DNA from 2 places in the Lysinibacillus sp. KU-BSD001 genome. Region 2 is predicted to be linked to the other one. Evidence: predicted binding sites of a transcription regulator. Region 2 holds the regulator's gene; the other holds the start of a gene.
The links. The regulator NrdR, encoded in region 2, represses ribonucleotide reductase genes. The targets are predictions, from matches to a motif close to AACACNATATATNGTGTT.
Positions count from the first base shown of each region.

Region 1: AAGS61_RS11775 (vitamin B12-dependent ribonucleotide reductase) is a predicted target of NrdR. The motif match lies at 1,262-1,279, and genes of this name have one in related genera.

Region 1 is NZ_JBDQZI010000007.1:42,955-50,684, forward strand. It holds gene AAGS61_RS11765 (rhodanese-like domain-containing protein) at 1-175, opposite strand, end outside; gene AAGS61_RS11770 (lipoate--protein ligase family protein) at 271-1,101, shown strand; gene AAGS61_RS11775 (vitamin B12-dependent ribonucleotide reductase) at 1,353-3,341, shown strand; partial or broken gene AAGS61_RS11780 (response regulator SirA) at 3,658-4,278, shown strand; gene AAGS61_RS11785 (RNA polymerase sigma factor) at 4,455-4,961, shown strand; gene AAGS61_RS11790 (anti sigma factor C-terminal domain-containing protein) at 4,948-5,964, shown strand; gene AAGS61_RS11795 (GNAT family N-acetyltransferase) at 6,314-6,766, shown strand; gene AAGS61_RS11800 (hypothetical protein) at 6,966-7,367, shown strand; gene AAGS61_RS11805 (sulfite exporter TauE/SafE family protein) at 7,638-7,730, opposite strand, start outside.
Region 2 is NZ_JBDQZI010000003.1:189,334-197,063, forward strand. It holds gene polA (DNA polymerase I) at 1-663, shown strand, start outside; gene mutM (bifunctional DNA-formamidopyrimidine glycosylase/DNA-(apurinic or apyrimidinic site) lyase) at 673-1,545, shown strand; gene coaE (dephospho-CoA kinase) at 1,558-2,151, shown strand; gene AAGS61_RS06290 (glyceraldehyde-3-phosphate dehydrogenase) at 2,388-3,407, shown strand; gene nrdR (transcriptional regulator NrdR) at 3,663-4,130, shown strand; gene AAGS61_RS06300 (replication initiation and membrane attachment family protein) at 4,160-5,515, shown strand; gene dnaI (primosomal protein DnaI) at 5,517-6,449, shown strand; gene thrS (threonine--tRNA ligase) at 6,886-7,730, shown strand, end outside.

The DNA of each region.
Region 1 (7,730 bases), on a different contig from region 2:
CTGCTTCAAATTCTTTTGGGTCACGCAAGTCAATCAGTTGTGCTTTACGATAGCCTTGTATAAACTGTTCTTGTGTTAAATTTGTTACGGCCTTTTTCAAACGGAATGAATTAATCAGTACGTAAGCAATGATCACACCTAGGATAATGGCGATTGTAATAAATACTTGTTGCACGTTAAAATTTCTCCTTTCTATCTATCAGATATATTATAAAAGAGAACGGGGCATACGTCGAGTAAGTTTACTAAATACTTTCATGGAGGCACATTATGAAACAATGGTATTTTATTAATTCGGGACCTTGTCGTCCATCATTTAATATGGCGCTAGATGAAGCGTTATTAAATTGGCATAGTGAGAAGTTGATTCCACCAGTTATTCGGTTTTATGAATGGAATCCGGCAACATTGTCGATTGGATATTTCCAACGTGTACATAAAGATATTGATCTGGATGAAGTACGTCGTCAAGGGTTAGGTTTTGTCAGAAGACCAACTGGGGGGCGTGCGGTACTACATGAACATGAGTTGACATACTCGATTATTGTCGAAGAAGATTATCCGAATATGCCGAAAACGGTCACAGAAGCATATCGTGTACTAAGTGAAGGGATATTGCAAGGATTTCAAAATCTCGGTTTAGATGCGTATTTTAGTGTGCCCGATACAAAAGAAAAGCAACAAGATTTAAAAAACCCGAAAAGTGCGGTTTGTTTCGACGCACCAAGTTGGTATGAACTTGTCGTAGAAGGGAAAAAAGTAGCGGGAAGTGCACAAACGCGTCAAAAAGGTGTTATTTTACAACATGGCGCGATTTTGCTCGATTTAGATGAAGAAAAGTTATTATCTGTGTTTAAATTTTCAAGCGAAGCCATACGTGAAAAAATGCGTGTAAAGCTTCCTGAGAAGGCAGTAGCAATCAATGGGTTAGTAGACAAGCCATTTACAGTAGAACAGTGTATAGTAGCCTTTAAACAAGGTTTTCAAGCGGCATTAGAAATTGAGCTAATCCCTTATGAATTAACACCTGAGCAATTAGCATACGTAGAACAGTTAGAAAAGGAAAAGTATGCAAACGATGAATGGAACTTTAGAAAGTAGAACGTTTGTTTGAAAAAAATTTCCTTGTACAAAACGTTGATATAAGCGGGTTTAATATAAAATAAAAAAAATCAAGCCCTTGTTTGAAAAATAATTCTGTAGTAATCTTTTCTAAGTGCATAAAATACAACCATATATATAGAAACAAATACTCAAATCAAACACAACATCTTGTGTTTGGTTTGTATTTTTTGTTATGGATAGGTATGATTATGGAAAAGATTTAAAACAATTAAAGAGGGGGCTCGTTGATGGAAAGTGTGCTAGAGCAAACCATCCAAGTAGATCAGCTCAACAAAGATATTGAGCAATTCCCGCAAGTGCATCCGATTACACCGGACATGCATATTACGCATAAAGGTGTATCACGTCTTGTGATGATTGACCGTTATTCATTTAAGGATACGGAAAAGAAAACGTTAAAGTCAGGCGATTTTGTTGTGTTAACTGTCAAAGAAGACCCAAAATTCCCGGCACGTGGACTTGGAATCGTTCAATCCATTAATACTGAAACAAAAACAGCAGATATCTTAATCGAGGAAGATTTCCGTCATGTACTAGAAGACGAAAAAGAACAGTCAACAGGAATTATTACTCGTTCATTGGATATTATTGAAAAACCGCTTGAAATTTATTATGAACAAATTGCCAAGCGTAATGCGACAGGTTTAGCGGCTGTTGAAAAAACGGCAGCACTGCGCCAAGAATGGTTTGAAAAGTTTTATGAACAGCTCGTAAGCTTAAAATTCATTCCTGCAGGGCGTGTTATTTACGGAGCAGGTTCGCAAACGGATGTCACATTCTTTAACTGTTATGTAATGCCATTTGTGGCAGACTCACGTGAAGGGATTAGTGATCACCGCAAGCAAGTAATGGAAATTATGAGCCGCGGAGGTGGCGTAGGGACGAATGGTTCAACACTTCGTCCACGCAACACATTAGCGCGCGGTGTTAATGGTAAATCAAGTGGCTCTGTCAGTTGGCTTGATGATATTGCCAAACTGACGCACTTGGTTGAGCAAGGTGGTTCTCGTCGTGGTGCCCAGATGATTATGCTAGCAGATTGGCATCCAGATATCGTAGAATTCATTATTTCAAAAATGCAAAATCCACGTATTCTTCGTTACTTAATGGAAAATACAACGGACGAGTCCATCATTCGTCTAGCAAAAGAAAAGTTAAAATTCAAGCCTTTATCGCCACAAGATGAAGCGATGTATCAAGGGATTGTGAATTATAAAAACATCCAAGGTTTAGGTGGATTTAGCGATGCGATCATTCGTGATGCAGAAGCAAAGCTACGTGATGGTGGGACATACTCTGTTCATAATTCAGAATTCTTAACAGGTGCCAATATTTCTGTCACATTAACAAATGAATTTATGCATGCTGTTGAAAATGATTTAGATTTTGAATTGCGTTTCCCAGATGTAGCGAACTATACACCGGAAGAAATGGCGATTTACAATGAAGAATGGCACAAAGTTGGCGATGTACGTGAGTGGGAACGACTAGGTTATGGCGTTCGCGTATACCGTAAAATCAAGGCGCGTGAATTATGGAACTTAATCAATATTTGTGCAACATACGCGGCAGAGCCAGGCATTTTCTTCATCGATAATGCAAATGAAATGACAAATGCTAAAGCATATGGTCAACAAGTTGTAGCGACAAATCCGTGTGGTGAGCAACCGCTTGCACCATATTCAGTGTGTAACTTAGCAGCTGTAAACTTAGCTCAGTTTGCAGTGAAAGATTCAAAATCAGTAGATTACGAAGCGTTACGCCAAACAGTGAAAGTAGGCGTACGTATGCAAGATAACGTTATCGATGCAACGCCGTACTTCTTAGAAGAAAACCGTAAACAAGCACTTGGTGAACGCCGTGTTGGACTTGGTGTCATGGGGCTAGCCGATTTACTTATTTACTGTGAAAAGGAATACGGTTCAGAAGAAGGCAATCAGCTTGTCGATGAGATTTTCAAAACGATTGCCGTTGCAGCATATGAAGCATCCATCGAACTTGGGCAAGAGCGTGGCAGCTTCCCGTTCTTACAAGGCGAAACAGAAGAAGAAACAAAACGTTTACGTGAAGCGTTTATTCATACAGGCTTTATGGAGAAGATGCCGAATCATATTCGTCAAGGCGTACTAGCGAATGGTATCCGCAACTCGCACTTACTAACTGTTGCACCTACGGGTAAAATTGTTGCCCCCTACATTTGTAAGAATGTAGCGTAAACTTGGCTATATGCGGGAAACTCTGGCGTATCTTTTACTACCTAGCTTTGCCAGCTATCAAACGGTAAAAATGTAAAAGTGTTGGTTTTTAACCTACCAGACAATCCGCAGGGAAGTCGTGGCTGACCCCTCAACGACTACATGCCGAGCAACCAGTTCAACCTTGGAACATCAGTTCTTGTTTTATAATTAAATAAAACAAGTTGGGGATGATTTAGATGAAAAAATGGTTGATGATATAGTCTGACCCATATGGCGACATATGGAACGGGTACTAATAATCCCGTCCTCTAGTATATAGAGAGTAACAATTGTGAGCACAGGTACAATGGTAGGCGTTGCTACGGGGCTTGAACCATATTTCAGCTTCACATATTACCGCTCAGGACGCCTTGGGAAATTCATCGAGGTAAAAGCGGAAATTGTACAAGAGTACTTAGCAGCAAATCCAGGTGTAGATGAAAATAATTTACCGCATTGGTTCATATCTTCTATGCAATTAACACCAGAGGCACATGCAGATGTACAATGTATTATCCAAAACTGGATTGATTCATCGATTTCGAAAACAGTAAATGCACCAAAAGGTTATACAGTGGAGCAAGTAGAAAAAGTGTATGAACGTCTATATCGCGGTGGTGCAAAAGGTGGCACAGTATACGTCGATGGAAGTCGTGATACACAAGTTTTAACACTGAAAGCAGAGGAATCTCATACAGATGAGCAACTGGAGTTTGAAGAGTTAAAACAACAAGAGGAAGAAGTAAAACGTGCAGTTGTATTAGTCGATACGATTAAGCCGTTAACTCAAACAGATGTAACAATTGGTTCGGAAGTAGGGAACACTTGCCCAGTTTGTCGTCAAGGTACGGTAGAAGAAATGGGCGGCTGTAACACATGTACAAACTGCGGTGCACAGCTAAAATGTGGTTTATAAAAAAGCCGAGATAGTTTAAAAAAGTCAAGAAAAACACTCCTTTGGATATGATTTCAAAGGAGTGTTTTTTATTTTAAAAAAATTAGCAAAAAATGTATACTTTTTTCTTTTACAATTGTTATATAGGTGAGTGATCACTATGAACTAAAAATGGATAGCTAAAAGTTGGTGAGGTTTTGAATAATGAATGGGAGCAATTACTCCTTGAACATGCAAAAGTGGTATTTAAATATTTGATCAAAATTGGGGCTACGAAAGAAGATGCCGAAGACATTACGCAAGAAATGATTATAAAAACAATAGAATGTATCCAACAAATTGAACCAGAGAAAATGCGGGCGTGGATGTTTAAGGTAGCGATTCATCGCTATTATTCTCTTTATAACAAAAATAAATCCGTTGTCAGGTTAAATCATGATGACTTGGAACGTTTAAAAACAGTTTTTGAACATGTAGAGAGCGATTTATTGATGAAAGAGCAGGCAAATGAATTGGTAGAAGCATTGCAGGGACTTCAGCCCAAGTTTCAACAACTGCTCATTTTAAAGTATTACATGGAACTATCGTATAAAGAAATCAGTGAGATTTTAGACGTAAAAGAAACGCTCGTGAAGACATATTTACAACGTGCGCGCAAAAGTTTTAAAAAGATTTGGGAGGAAAAAGGATATGAGCAACGATAAGGCAGAAGATATTTTCGATATCAAAAAAATGGAAAAAACTATCAGAAAAGCGAAGCGACGGGCCAATTGGAAAACAGTTTTGGTTACGCTTATAGTTCTAGTTGTCGTCATGATTGTAGGTACAATTATGAATCGAAATATTAACTATAAATTAGAAAGGCCAGTGCAGTTTTCTGCTACAGGGTTTCATGAAATATCTGCACCGAATGAATTTATTGGAAAGCTTGAACGTTATCAAGGGATTTTAGGGGGAGAAAATCGTTATACCACTTATAAAATAATTGAAGGGAAAGTCGTTTATACAGGACAAGAAAGGTACGGATATGGACTCTTCCGTGATGAAAATTTAAATCGAATAGGCATTGAGTCACCAATCCTAATTGGTCCAACTTTGCATGAAGGAGATTTACAAAAACAGCACTATAACGAATTAGGACAGCGAGAAATGGTGTTTTTCTACCCGTTTTTGCAATATAAAACATATCGTAATGATTTAGCATTGCTTGATAATATGGTGGAGGACAAAGTAATGGAAGTTGCTTTATCTTTTGATCAGGGCTATACATTTGACGAGGTGCAATCAATGATTTCAAACAATGTAACACTCACTTGGCTTTGGGTGGATGATGTTAATGAAGATGCAGATGATTTTCAATATAATTATGTAGATGAAAACGGTGAAGTGATTGTATTAGACAATTTACTTCGTTCAGAGCATACAGTTTATGGACTTTCTTTATTCGATGAAAATGGCGATATGAAAGAAGAGCCTGTCCGTCGCTTTATTGGCGCGATTGAAGCAAATCAACAATTTAAAACGCGTTGGCAAGGTGAGTTTAAACGCTTATATGAGACACTAAGTAGAGAAGATGGTCAGTTAACCGAGGAAGACTTACAATATTATGGTGCAGTTGTCACAGGAAATGCACAAAACTTATCCCAATTAAAAGACTTACCATTTATTAAAGCTTCATCTATTGGGGTCATTACGGATAAGTACTAAACTAAGCTAGTGAAGCAATATTAATCGGTTCTTTTTCTGAGGAGCAAAAGGGAAAGAACAGTAATAACAAAAAGGTTCACAACAAAATAGAGGGGCAATTCGCACATGAATTTGCTCCTGCTTTTTTATAAACGAGCTCAATTAAGACGCTCGTTGTTTACAGGAGGAACTAAAAGAAGAGATTTCAGTTTTTCTTGTGGTTTAAGAACCTATTAAGTGATAATAAAGTTATTTCATTAAAGGACCAGATTGCTAAACAAGCAGGAGTTTTATTAAGAATGTCGAAGTGGTTCTTTAACAGGGATTTTAATTGCCTGCAAAGAAAGTTAAATGATGGGGTGTGAAGAAAATGAAAATCATTTCTGTAAAAGAAAATCCTGAATTTAAGGATAGAGCCATTAAATATATTCAAAGTAAATGGGCAAGCGAACAAAATATGATGGTATTTGAAGACTGTATTACCCATTGTATTGCCCCCTCTAATCCATTGCCACAATGGTATTTATTGATGGACGGTAATAAAATAATTGGTTGTGCAGGTATTGTTACAAACGATTTTATTAGCCGTATGGATTTATATCCTTGGTTGTGTGCTGTATACATAGAAGAGGAATACAGGGGAAATGCTTATAGTTCGATATTATTAGAAAAGGCGAAGATTGATGCAAAAGTAGGAGGTTTTAACCATTTATACCTCTCTACAGATCATATCGGGTTATATGAAAAATTTGGATTTGAATTCATTGGTACTGGATATCATCCGTGGGGAGATAATTCTCGTATCTATAAAACAACTTTGTAATATTCCATTAAAGGGCGCGATTCTGTATTAAGAATCAGCGCTTGTTTTCATTAAAGAACCATTTAATCTAATTAGAAGTTAAGTTAGGAGTAAATGAATGGAATATAATGAACCTTTTAACATACACAACGTCTGTTTAAAAGAAATAAAATTAAGAGGTGCTTCATGAAAAAAATTTTCTTTCTTGATAGGCATAATATTGTCGATAGCACTATTAACTGCATGTTCAAGTTCTTTAGCTTCAACATCACCTAATAGTGAAACAGCCTTAATTCAAGTGGTAAACAACTCTGATAACAAAATCCGTTTTGTTGAATTGTATTTTGACCAAGATTTAAAGCAACCTACAACACAAGGTGCAGCCAATGCGGATGGTTCAGCTCTTAAAAAAGGAGACATTCTTAGTTTTGAGCTGAGTAGTAGTGAATTCGATTTAAACCAACCAGTTACAATTAAAGCATTTGTAGAAATCGACAATGTGAAAATGTCTGCGGGAACTGTTGAATCAATTCAACTCTCGAAGGGGAATGCATTTAATTTTGAAATAACTGAAGATACATCATCTAATGTTATATTTCAAAAGTTAGAAACGGTTGAATAAAGTTAAATATTAAACAGGGCGATTGCAAAAGAAATCAGTTACTCTTACACTAAACTAATTAATAGAGGCTAATCGTTATTCAATTAAAAGGCGCTATTGTGGAATATCAAAGGTAGAAAATAATCGAATTTTTTAATAAAAGTCTTATACTTAGTTAAAACGAAAAACTCCACTTTGATCGATTTTTCAAAGCGGAGTTTTTGCATGTGCTGTTAAATAAGGATTCAATAGCACTTTTTAATCAAACTTTATTTTAAACCTACATCTTTGTCATACAAAGAAATAATCATAGCCATTTTTTAAAATGAGAATAATTGTGACGACAATAAATAATACGCGGATAAAGCCGGTCCCTTTACTAAG
Region 2 (7,730 bases):
GAGTTGCGTGTATTAGCGCATATGTGTGAAGATCCGACCTTAGTAGAAGCGTTCCGTGAAGGGATGGATATTCATACGCGTACAGCGATGGATGTATTTGGTGTAGAAAAGCCTGAAGAAGTGACATCGAATATGCGTCGTGCAGCAAAAGCTGTAAACTTCGGAATTATTTACGGTATTAGTGATTACGGTTTATCGCAAAATTTAGATATTACACGGAAGGAAGCCGCGACATTTATTGAAAACTATTTAGCGAGTTTCCCAGGTGTAAAAGGCTATATGGACTCGATCGTGTCAGAAGCGAAGAAAAATGGGTACGTTACAACGATATTAAATCGTCGACGTTACTTACCAGAAATCAATAGTTCTAACTTTAATTTACGTAGTTTTGCAGAGCGTACAGCGATGAATACACCGATTCAAGGAAGTGCGGCAGATATTATTAAAAAGGCGATGATTGATATGGATGCTCGTCTTCAAGTGGAAGGTTTGCAAGCAAAGCTATTACTCCAAGTGCATGACGAATTAATTTTCGAAGTACTACAAGAGGAAATTGAAATTTTAGAGCGTATCGTACCAGAAGTAATGGAAAATGCCATTGAGCTAAAGGTGCCGTTAAAGGTTGATTTTTCTTACGGTCCAACGTGGTATGACGCGAAGTAAGGAGGAATTATGCCAGAATTACCAGAAGTAGAAGGCGTTGTCCGTGATTTGAAGCCCCTAATTGAAGGGAAAACGATTGAGCGCGTTATGTTTTCTGAAGTTGTATATAACGCAGCCGCGCAAGGGAAACAATGTATTGTGAAAAATGCCCATCCTACCGATTTTGAACTTGTCGTTTCGGGGTTGAAGATCGAACAGGTCATGCGTCGTTCAAAGTATATTTTCCTTCATGTATCAAAGGGCGGAGATTCATTTTTGCTCATTAGTCATTTAGGGATGTCGGGGGCTTGGTTTGTCGTCAATCATTTAGATGAAATCGCTGAACCGAAGTTTCGGAAACATGTACATGCGGTGTTTACATTAAATACAGGGGAACTGCTTGTATATGCAGACATTCGTCGTTTTGGTGAGTTGCGTTTTGTGAAGGAAATTGCAGATCATCCGCCACTGACGTTAATGGCACCAGAGCCATTTGACCAGGATGCGTGTGATTATTTTTTAGCCAAATGTGAAAAGCCGAAATATGCCAATAAGCCAATAAAAGAGGTCATTATGGACGGACAAGTAATTTCAGGTTGTGGTAATATTTATGCGACGGAAAGCTTATTTGCCGTGAAAATTCTGCCAACACGTAAAACGAGTCAAATTAGTAAGGAACACAAAGTGGAATTGTTTGAAGCTATTTGTGCGGTACTTCGCGAAAGTATTGACAATGGTGGGTCAACGATTTCCGATTATCGCAGTGTCAATGGTGGGGCAGGAAACATGCAAGATCGTTTAAAAATGTACAGTAAAAAAGTATGCTTAGTATGTCACAATGAGACAGAGGCCGTTGTGATTGCAGGGCGCACATCAACGTATTGTCCAAGCTGTCAAAAGTAGGGGTGTCAGTAGATGATTATTGGGTTAACAGGAAGTATTGCAAGTGGAAAAAGTACAGTCGCTAACATGCTAGCAGGTTACCGATTACCGATTGTTGATGCAGATTTAGTTGCACGACAAGTTGTTGAGCCAGGCACAGAAACACTTGCTCAAATTGCACAAGCATTTGGTGCAGACGTAATTCAAGAAGATGGGACGATGGATCGCGAAAAGGTTGGGGCAATTATTTTTCATGAGCCAGCGAAACGAAAAATATTAAATGATATTATTCATCCAGCCATTCGAACGGAAATGATTCGTCAACGTGATGAATATGTAGCGAAGGGCGAAAAACATATTGTAATGGATATCCCTCTTTTGTTTGAGAGTAAATTACAACATTTTGTCGATAAAATTTTAGTCGTTTCTGTCAAGGAAGATATTCAACTGCAACGTTTAATGGAACGAAATAATTTATCAGAAGAAGAGGCGCGTGCACGCATGGCCTCACAACTGCCAATGTTAGTCAAAGAACAAGGGGCAGATGTAGTCATTTATAATAATCGAAGTATTGAATCAACCGCACAACAATTAGAAGCTGCTTTAAAAGAATGGGGTATCATTTAATAATGGATTAGGGGATGTTTAGGAAGAGGAAAATTCCTAAACATCCTCTTTTACGTATCATCGATATGGACTAAAGTGCTTACATTTTGCGTGATGAGTCCACCTGTTTATTTTCAGAAAATAAGAACTTTAAAATATTTAACGAATAATGTTCATCTTTTTGAAGAATGTGTTATACTAATCACCGTATATAATAAATAAAATGATAACCTAATTTACAGGAGGCTTTTTATAATATGACAGTTTCTATTGCAATTAATGGATTTGGCCGAATTGGTCGTATGGTATTCCGCCAAGCTATTGTTCAAGATGATTTAAATGTAGTGGCAATCAATGCTAGCTACCCAGCTGAAACATTAGCGCACTTAATTAAGTATGACACAAACCATGGTTCATTTAATGGTACTGTGGAAACAGAAGAGAATGCGTTAATCGTGAATGGTAAACGTGTAGTAATTGTTTCTGAACGTGATCCTAAATTATTACCATGGAAAGAAATGGGCGTAGAGTTAGTAATCGAGGCAACTGGTAAATTCAACGACCGTGAAAAGGCGGCAATGCACTTAGAAGCTGGTGCGAAAAAAGTCATTTTAACTGCTCCAGGTAAAAATGAAGACATTACAGTTGTACTTGGCGTAAATGACAATTTACTAGACATTACAAAGCATGATGTAATTTCAAATGCATCTTGTACAACAAACTGTTTAGCTCCTGTAGCAAAGGTATTAAATGATACATTTGGTATTGAGAACGGTTTAATGACAACTGTTCACGCTTATACAAACGACCAAAACAATATTGACAATCCGCACAAAGACTTACGTCGTGCACGTAACTGTGCTTCTTCTATCATTCCAACTTCAACAGGTGCTGCAAAAGCATTAGCTTTAGTATTACCTGAGTTAAAAGGAAAATTACACGGTATGGCACTTCGTGTACCAACACCAAACGTTTCTTTAGTTGACTTAGTAGTAGACTTACAGAAAGATGTAACAGTAGAAGAAGTGAATGCTGCATTCGTGGCAGCTGCTGAAGGTCCAATGAAAGGGATTTTAAACTTCTCAATGGAGCCATTAGTATCATCTGACTACAATACAACAACTTACTCATCCACAATTGATGGTTTAACAACAATGGTGATGGGCACTCGTAAAGTAAAAGTATTAGCTTGGTACGACAACGAGTGGGGTTATTCAGCTCGCGTAGTAGACTTAGCGAGAAAAGTAGTAAATGAATTAGCTAAGGTAAAAGCATAATTGATTTAAAAAGGCACAGCTCGACTGAAATTTGGTCGAGCTGATGTTTTTTTGATATGTATATTGAATTGTTACTTTTTCATCGGCTAAAATAGAGGCTATCCGCTTTATGCGATAGCCTCTTTTTCGTAGGGAAGTATAAGCTTTCGTTGAGAAGAAAGCTTTTGAAATAACAAAATGGATAGCTGTTTTTCATCCGAGAATATTTGTTATAATAGTTGTACTAAATCGAAATGAATCAGGAGAAATGTTTATATGAGATGTCCATCTTGTCAATACAATGGTACGCGCGTTGTTGATTCAAGACCGGTAGATGATAATAAGGAGATTCGACGTCGACGTGAATGCGAGTCATGTAGCTTTCGTTTTACGACGTTTGAAAAACTTGAAGAGACACCATTAATAGTTGTTAAAAAGGAAGGCTCACGCGAGGAATTTAGTCGTGAAAAAGTATTGCGTGGACTGATTCGTGCATGTGAAAAGCGACCAGTTGCACTTGAAGTGTTGGAAGACTTAGTGTTATCAATTGAAAAGGATTTACGCCGTATCGGCAATCCAGAAGTGCGTTCAGAAGACGTTGGTGAAATGGTCATGGACCGCTTATCCCAAATCGATGAGGTAGCCTATGTTCGCTTTGCTTCCGTCTATCGCCAATTTAAGGACATTAATGTTTTTATTGATGAACTAAAAGATATATTACAAAAGCAAACGAATGAAAAATAATGAAGTGAGGAGTGAAGCAAGTGGTTCATATGTATAAGGAATTGCTCGCGACGGATCATTTTGAAATTACGCTCCCTCAAGCTTTATCAACAAATGAACGACAGTTACTAACGTTGTTTTATCAACCGTTAACAGGACCCGATCCCATTAGTTTATATTTAACGCTTTGGGCTGAAGGAGAAGATCATGCAACAGGTACGATGACACATTATTATTTAATGAATGTGCTTGGTATGCCTGTTCGTACCATTTTTGAGGCACGTATTGCACTTGAAGCAATCGGTTTACTACGTACATGGAGAAAGGATGAGCAGGATAGTCGTACATTTATTTACGAATTAGTGCGGCCATTAGAAGCACGTGATTTTTTTGCCGATCCATTACTCTCCATGTTTTTATTTAGTAAAATTGGTGAGCAGGCTTATCGCAAGCTACGAAATCGTTTTTGTAAGCAAGTTGATAAACGGGGATATAGCGAAGTGACCCGTACCTTTATAGATGTATATAAACCTGTGCATACGAATGTGCCACAAGATATTCTGGACGAACGTGATATCGAGCAAGGTTATCCGTTTTATTATGAGCAATTTGATTTTGCGTTGTTACGTGCGGGACTGTCGGAGCAACTCGTGCCTTCAAGTGCGCTGACGGCTGAAACTTGTCTGCTCATTGCGAAGCTCGCTTTTTTATATAAATTATCACCCCTTGAAATGCAGAAGGTCGTCGTATTAGCGTTAGACGATACAATGAGATTGCCGGTAGAACGTTTGAAAAAGGCAGCAGCAGATTATTATAAAATTACGATTTCAAAAGATGCACCAAAATTAGCTAAAACATTTGAGCAGCAATCAAAAGCATCTACTGAAGTAAAGCGCTCGAAAGAACAGGAACTGTTGCATTATTTAGAAAATACACCACCGATTCAAGTGTTACGTGATATTAATAATGGGAAAGAGCCAATTCCAGCTTCTGTACAGTTAGCGGAAGACTTAATCATGAAGCATAATATGCCAATAGGTGTAGTGAATGTATTACTTGAATACGTTATGCTAACTACGGACATGCGTTTACCAACAAAATATGTTGAAAAAATTGCAGACCACTGGATTCGAAAAAATTTAAAGACCGCTAAAGAAGCGATGGATTTAGCCCGTCAGGAACGCGATAAATATGCCAAATGGAAGGCGGAAAACGAATCAAAAGCGAATACGCCACAAAAGCAGGTTTATAAAAAGGCGAGCGGACGTGAAGAAAAAGTACCAGATTGGTTTTATAAGCGTGATGAAGGGCCGTCTCAAGCGCCAACGACAGCTGCAACTGTAGACTTTGAAGCAGAACGACAAAAAATACTCCAAAAGCTAGGACAAGATGGGCAGGTGAATTAACATCGAACCGATTAATCGAGCATTAAAAAGTATAAAAATTCCATCCTTTCAAGAGCGATATGAGGCGATGCGAAAAGAAATTGTAAACAATAAACAAGTACAAAAGTTTGTGATAGAAAATGATGTAACATCAAGTGTCATCGATAGAAGCTTATCGAAATTAGATGAATTTATTTCTCAAACTGCTACATGTTGTGGTGCACAATCGACTGCCTGTTGTAGCAATATGCTAGCAGGCTTTGTACCTGAACTTTATATGCTACGTGGAAATATTGAAATTAAGTATGTGCGTTGTGAGCAAAAAATACGTGAAGATGAGCACCGTGAAACAGCGACGATGATTTCGAGTATGTATATGCCGAAAGATGTTTTAAAAGCCACATTAAAAGATTTAATGATTGATGATCAATCGCGTTTAGAGATTGCACATAAAGCAGCAGACTTTATTGCACAATATAAAACAACAGGTGAGTTACCATCAAAGGGCTTTTATTTATACGGTAAATTTGGTGTAGGCAAATCCTTTGTTTTAGGCGCCGTTGCGAACGAGCTAGCTGCATTAAAAGTAAAATCTGTCGTCGTATTTGTACCAGAGTTTTTACGTGAAATGAAAAATTCTATCCAAGATCAAACCTTAAACGAAAAGATTGATTATGTAAAAAAAGCACCTGTATTAATGTTAGACGATATTGGAGCAGAGACGATGTCGGCATGGACGCGTGATGAAATTTTAGGGACAATCATGCATTACCGTATGAGTGAACAATTACCGACGTTTATTACATCGAATTTTGATTATGCAGGACTGGAGCATCATTTAGCGCAATCGCAGCGCGGAGACATTGAAGTTGTAAAGGCTGCTCGTATTATGGAGCGCATTAAGGCGATTACAATACCGATTTGTATGGAAGGCATTAATCGTCGAAATTCGTAACATTTTAGCAGTTGATTTTTTTGACAACGAGGCGTATACTGTCCTAGTAATTAAACAACTCAAAATGCTTTGAAAAGGACACGGAATTTGTGCACCGACTTGTAGAGAGGGGAGCCTTGGCTGGGAGCTTCCTAGTACGACGCAAATTTTACTACCTTGGAGCTTCAGCGAGGACAATTCGCTGGCGTTATTCAGTACGTTAACTGACCTAGAGCTTCGTTCGAGAATTTTTCTCGGAAGGAAGAAGGGTGGAACCACGAGCATACGCGTCGTCCCTTTTTGGGATGGCGTTTTTTTATTTGGTCAGATTGCATGAAATCCGCTCATATATTGTTCGGACTCGCTGATAACATTTAAAAATCGCCGATATTTCATCTGAACCCGCCGATCAATCTCGAATGGATGACACAAACAATAATTCAAGGAGGACATCTATATGTCAGAAATGATTAAAATTACTTTTCCAGACGGAAACGTAAAAGAATTTGAAAAAGGTATTTCTACGTTAGACATTGCTGGCTCTATTAGCCCAGGCCTAAAAAAATCAGCTCTTGCTGGTAAAGTGAACGGTGCATTAGTAGACGCCAAAACACCAATCGAAGCAGATGCAGTAATCGAAATTATTACAAATAAATCACCAGAAGCGTTAGAAATCCTGCGTCACTCAACGGCTCACTTAACAGCACAAGCAGTAAAACGCGTATTCCCAGATGCAAAATTAGGGATTGGTCCAGTGATTGAATCTGGTTTCTACTATGATATTGATTCGCCAACACCGATTACAGCGGAAGACTTACCGACAATTGAAAAAGAAATGAAAAAAATCATTGCTGAAAACATTGAAATTGAGCGTAAAAACGTATCACGTGACGAAGCGCAAAAAATTTATGAAGAAGTTGGCGATGAGTATAAATTAGAATTACTTGATGCTATTCCAGCAGGTGAACAAGTATCGATCTACTACCAAGGGGATTTCTTTGACCTTTGTCGTGGTGTACACGTACCATCAACGGGTAAATTAAAAGAGTTCAAACTATTATCTTTAGCAGGCGCTTACTGGCGTGGTAACTCAGACAATAAAATGTTACAACGTATTTACGGTACGGCTTTCTTCACAAAAGAGGAGTTAAAGCATCACTTACAAATGCTTGAAGAAGCCAAAGAACGTGACCACCGTAAAATTGGTAAAGAGCTTGATTTATTCATGACTTCTCAAACTGTAGGTCAAGGTTTACCACTTTGGTTACCAAATGGTGCGACAATCCGCCGTACAATTGAGCG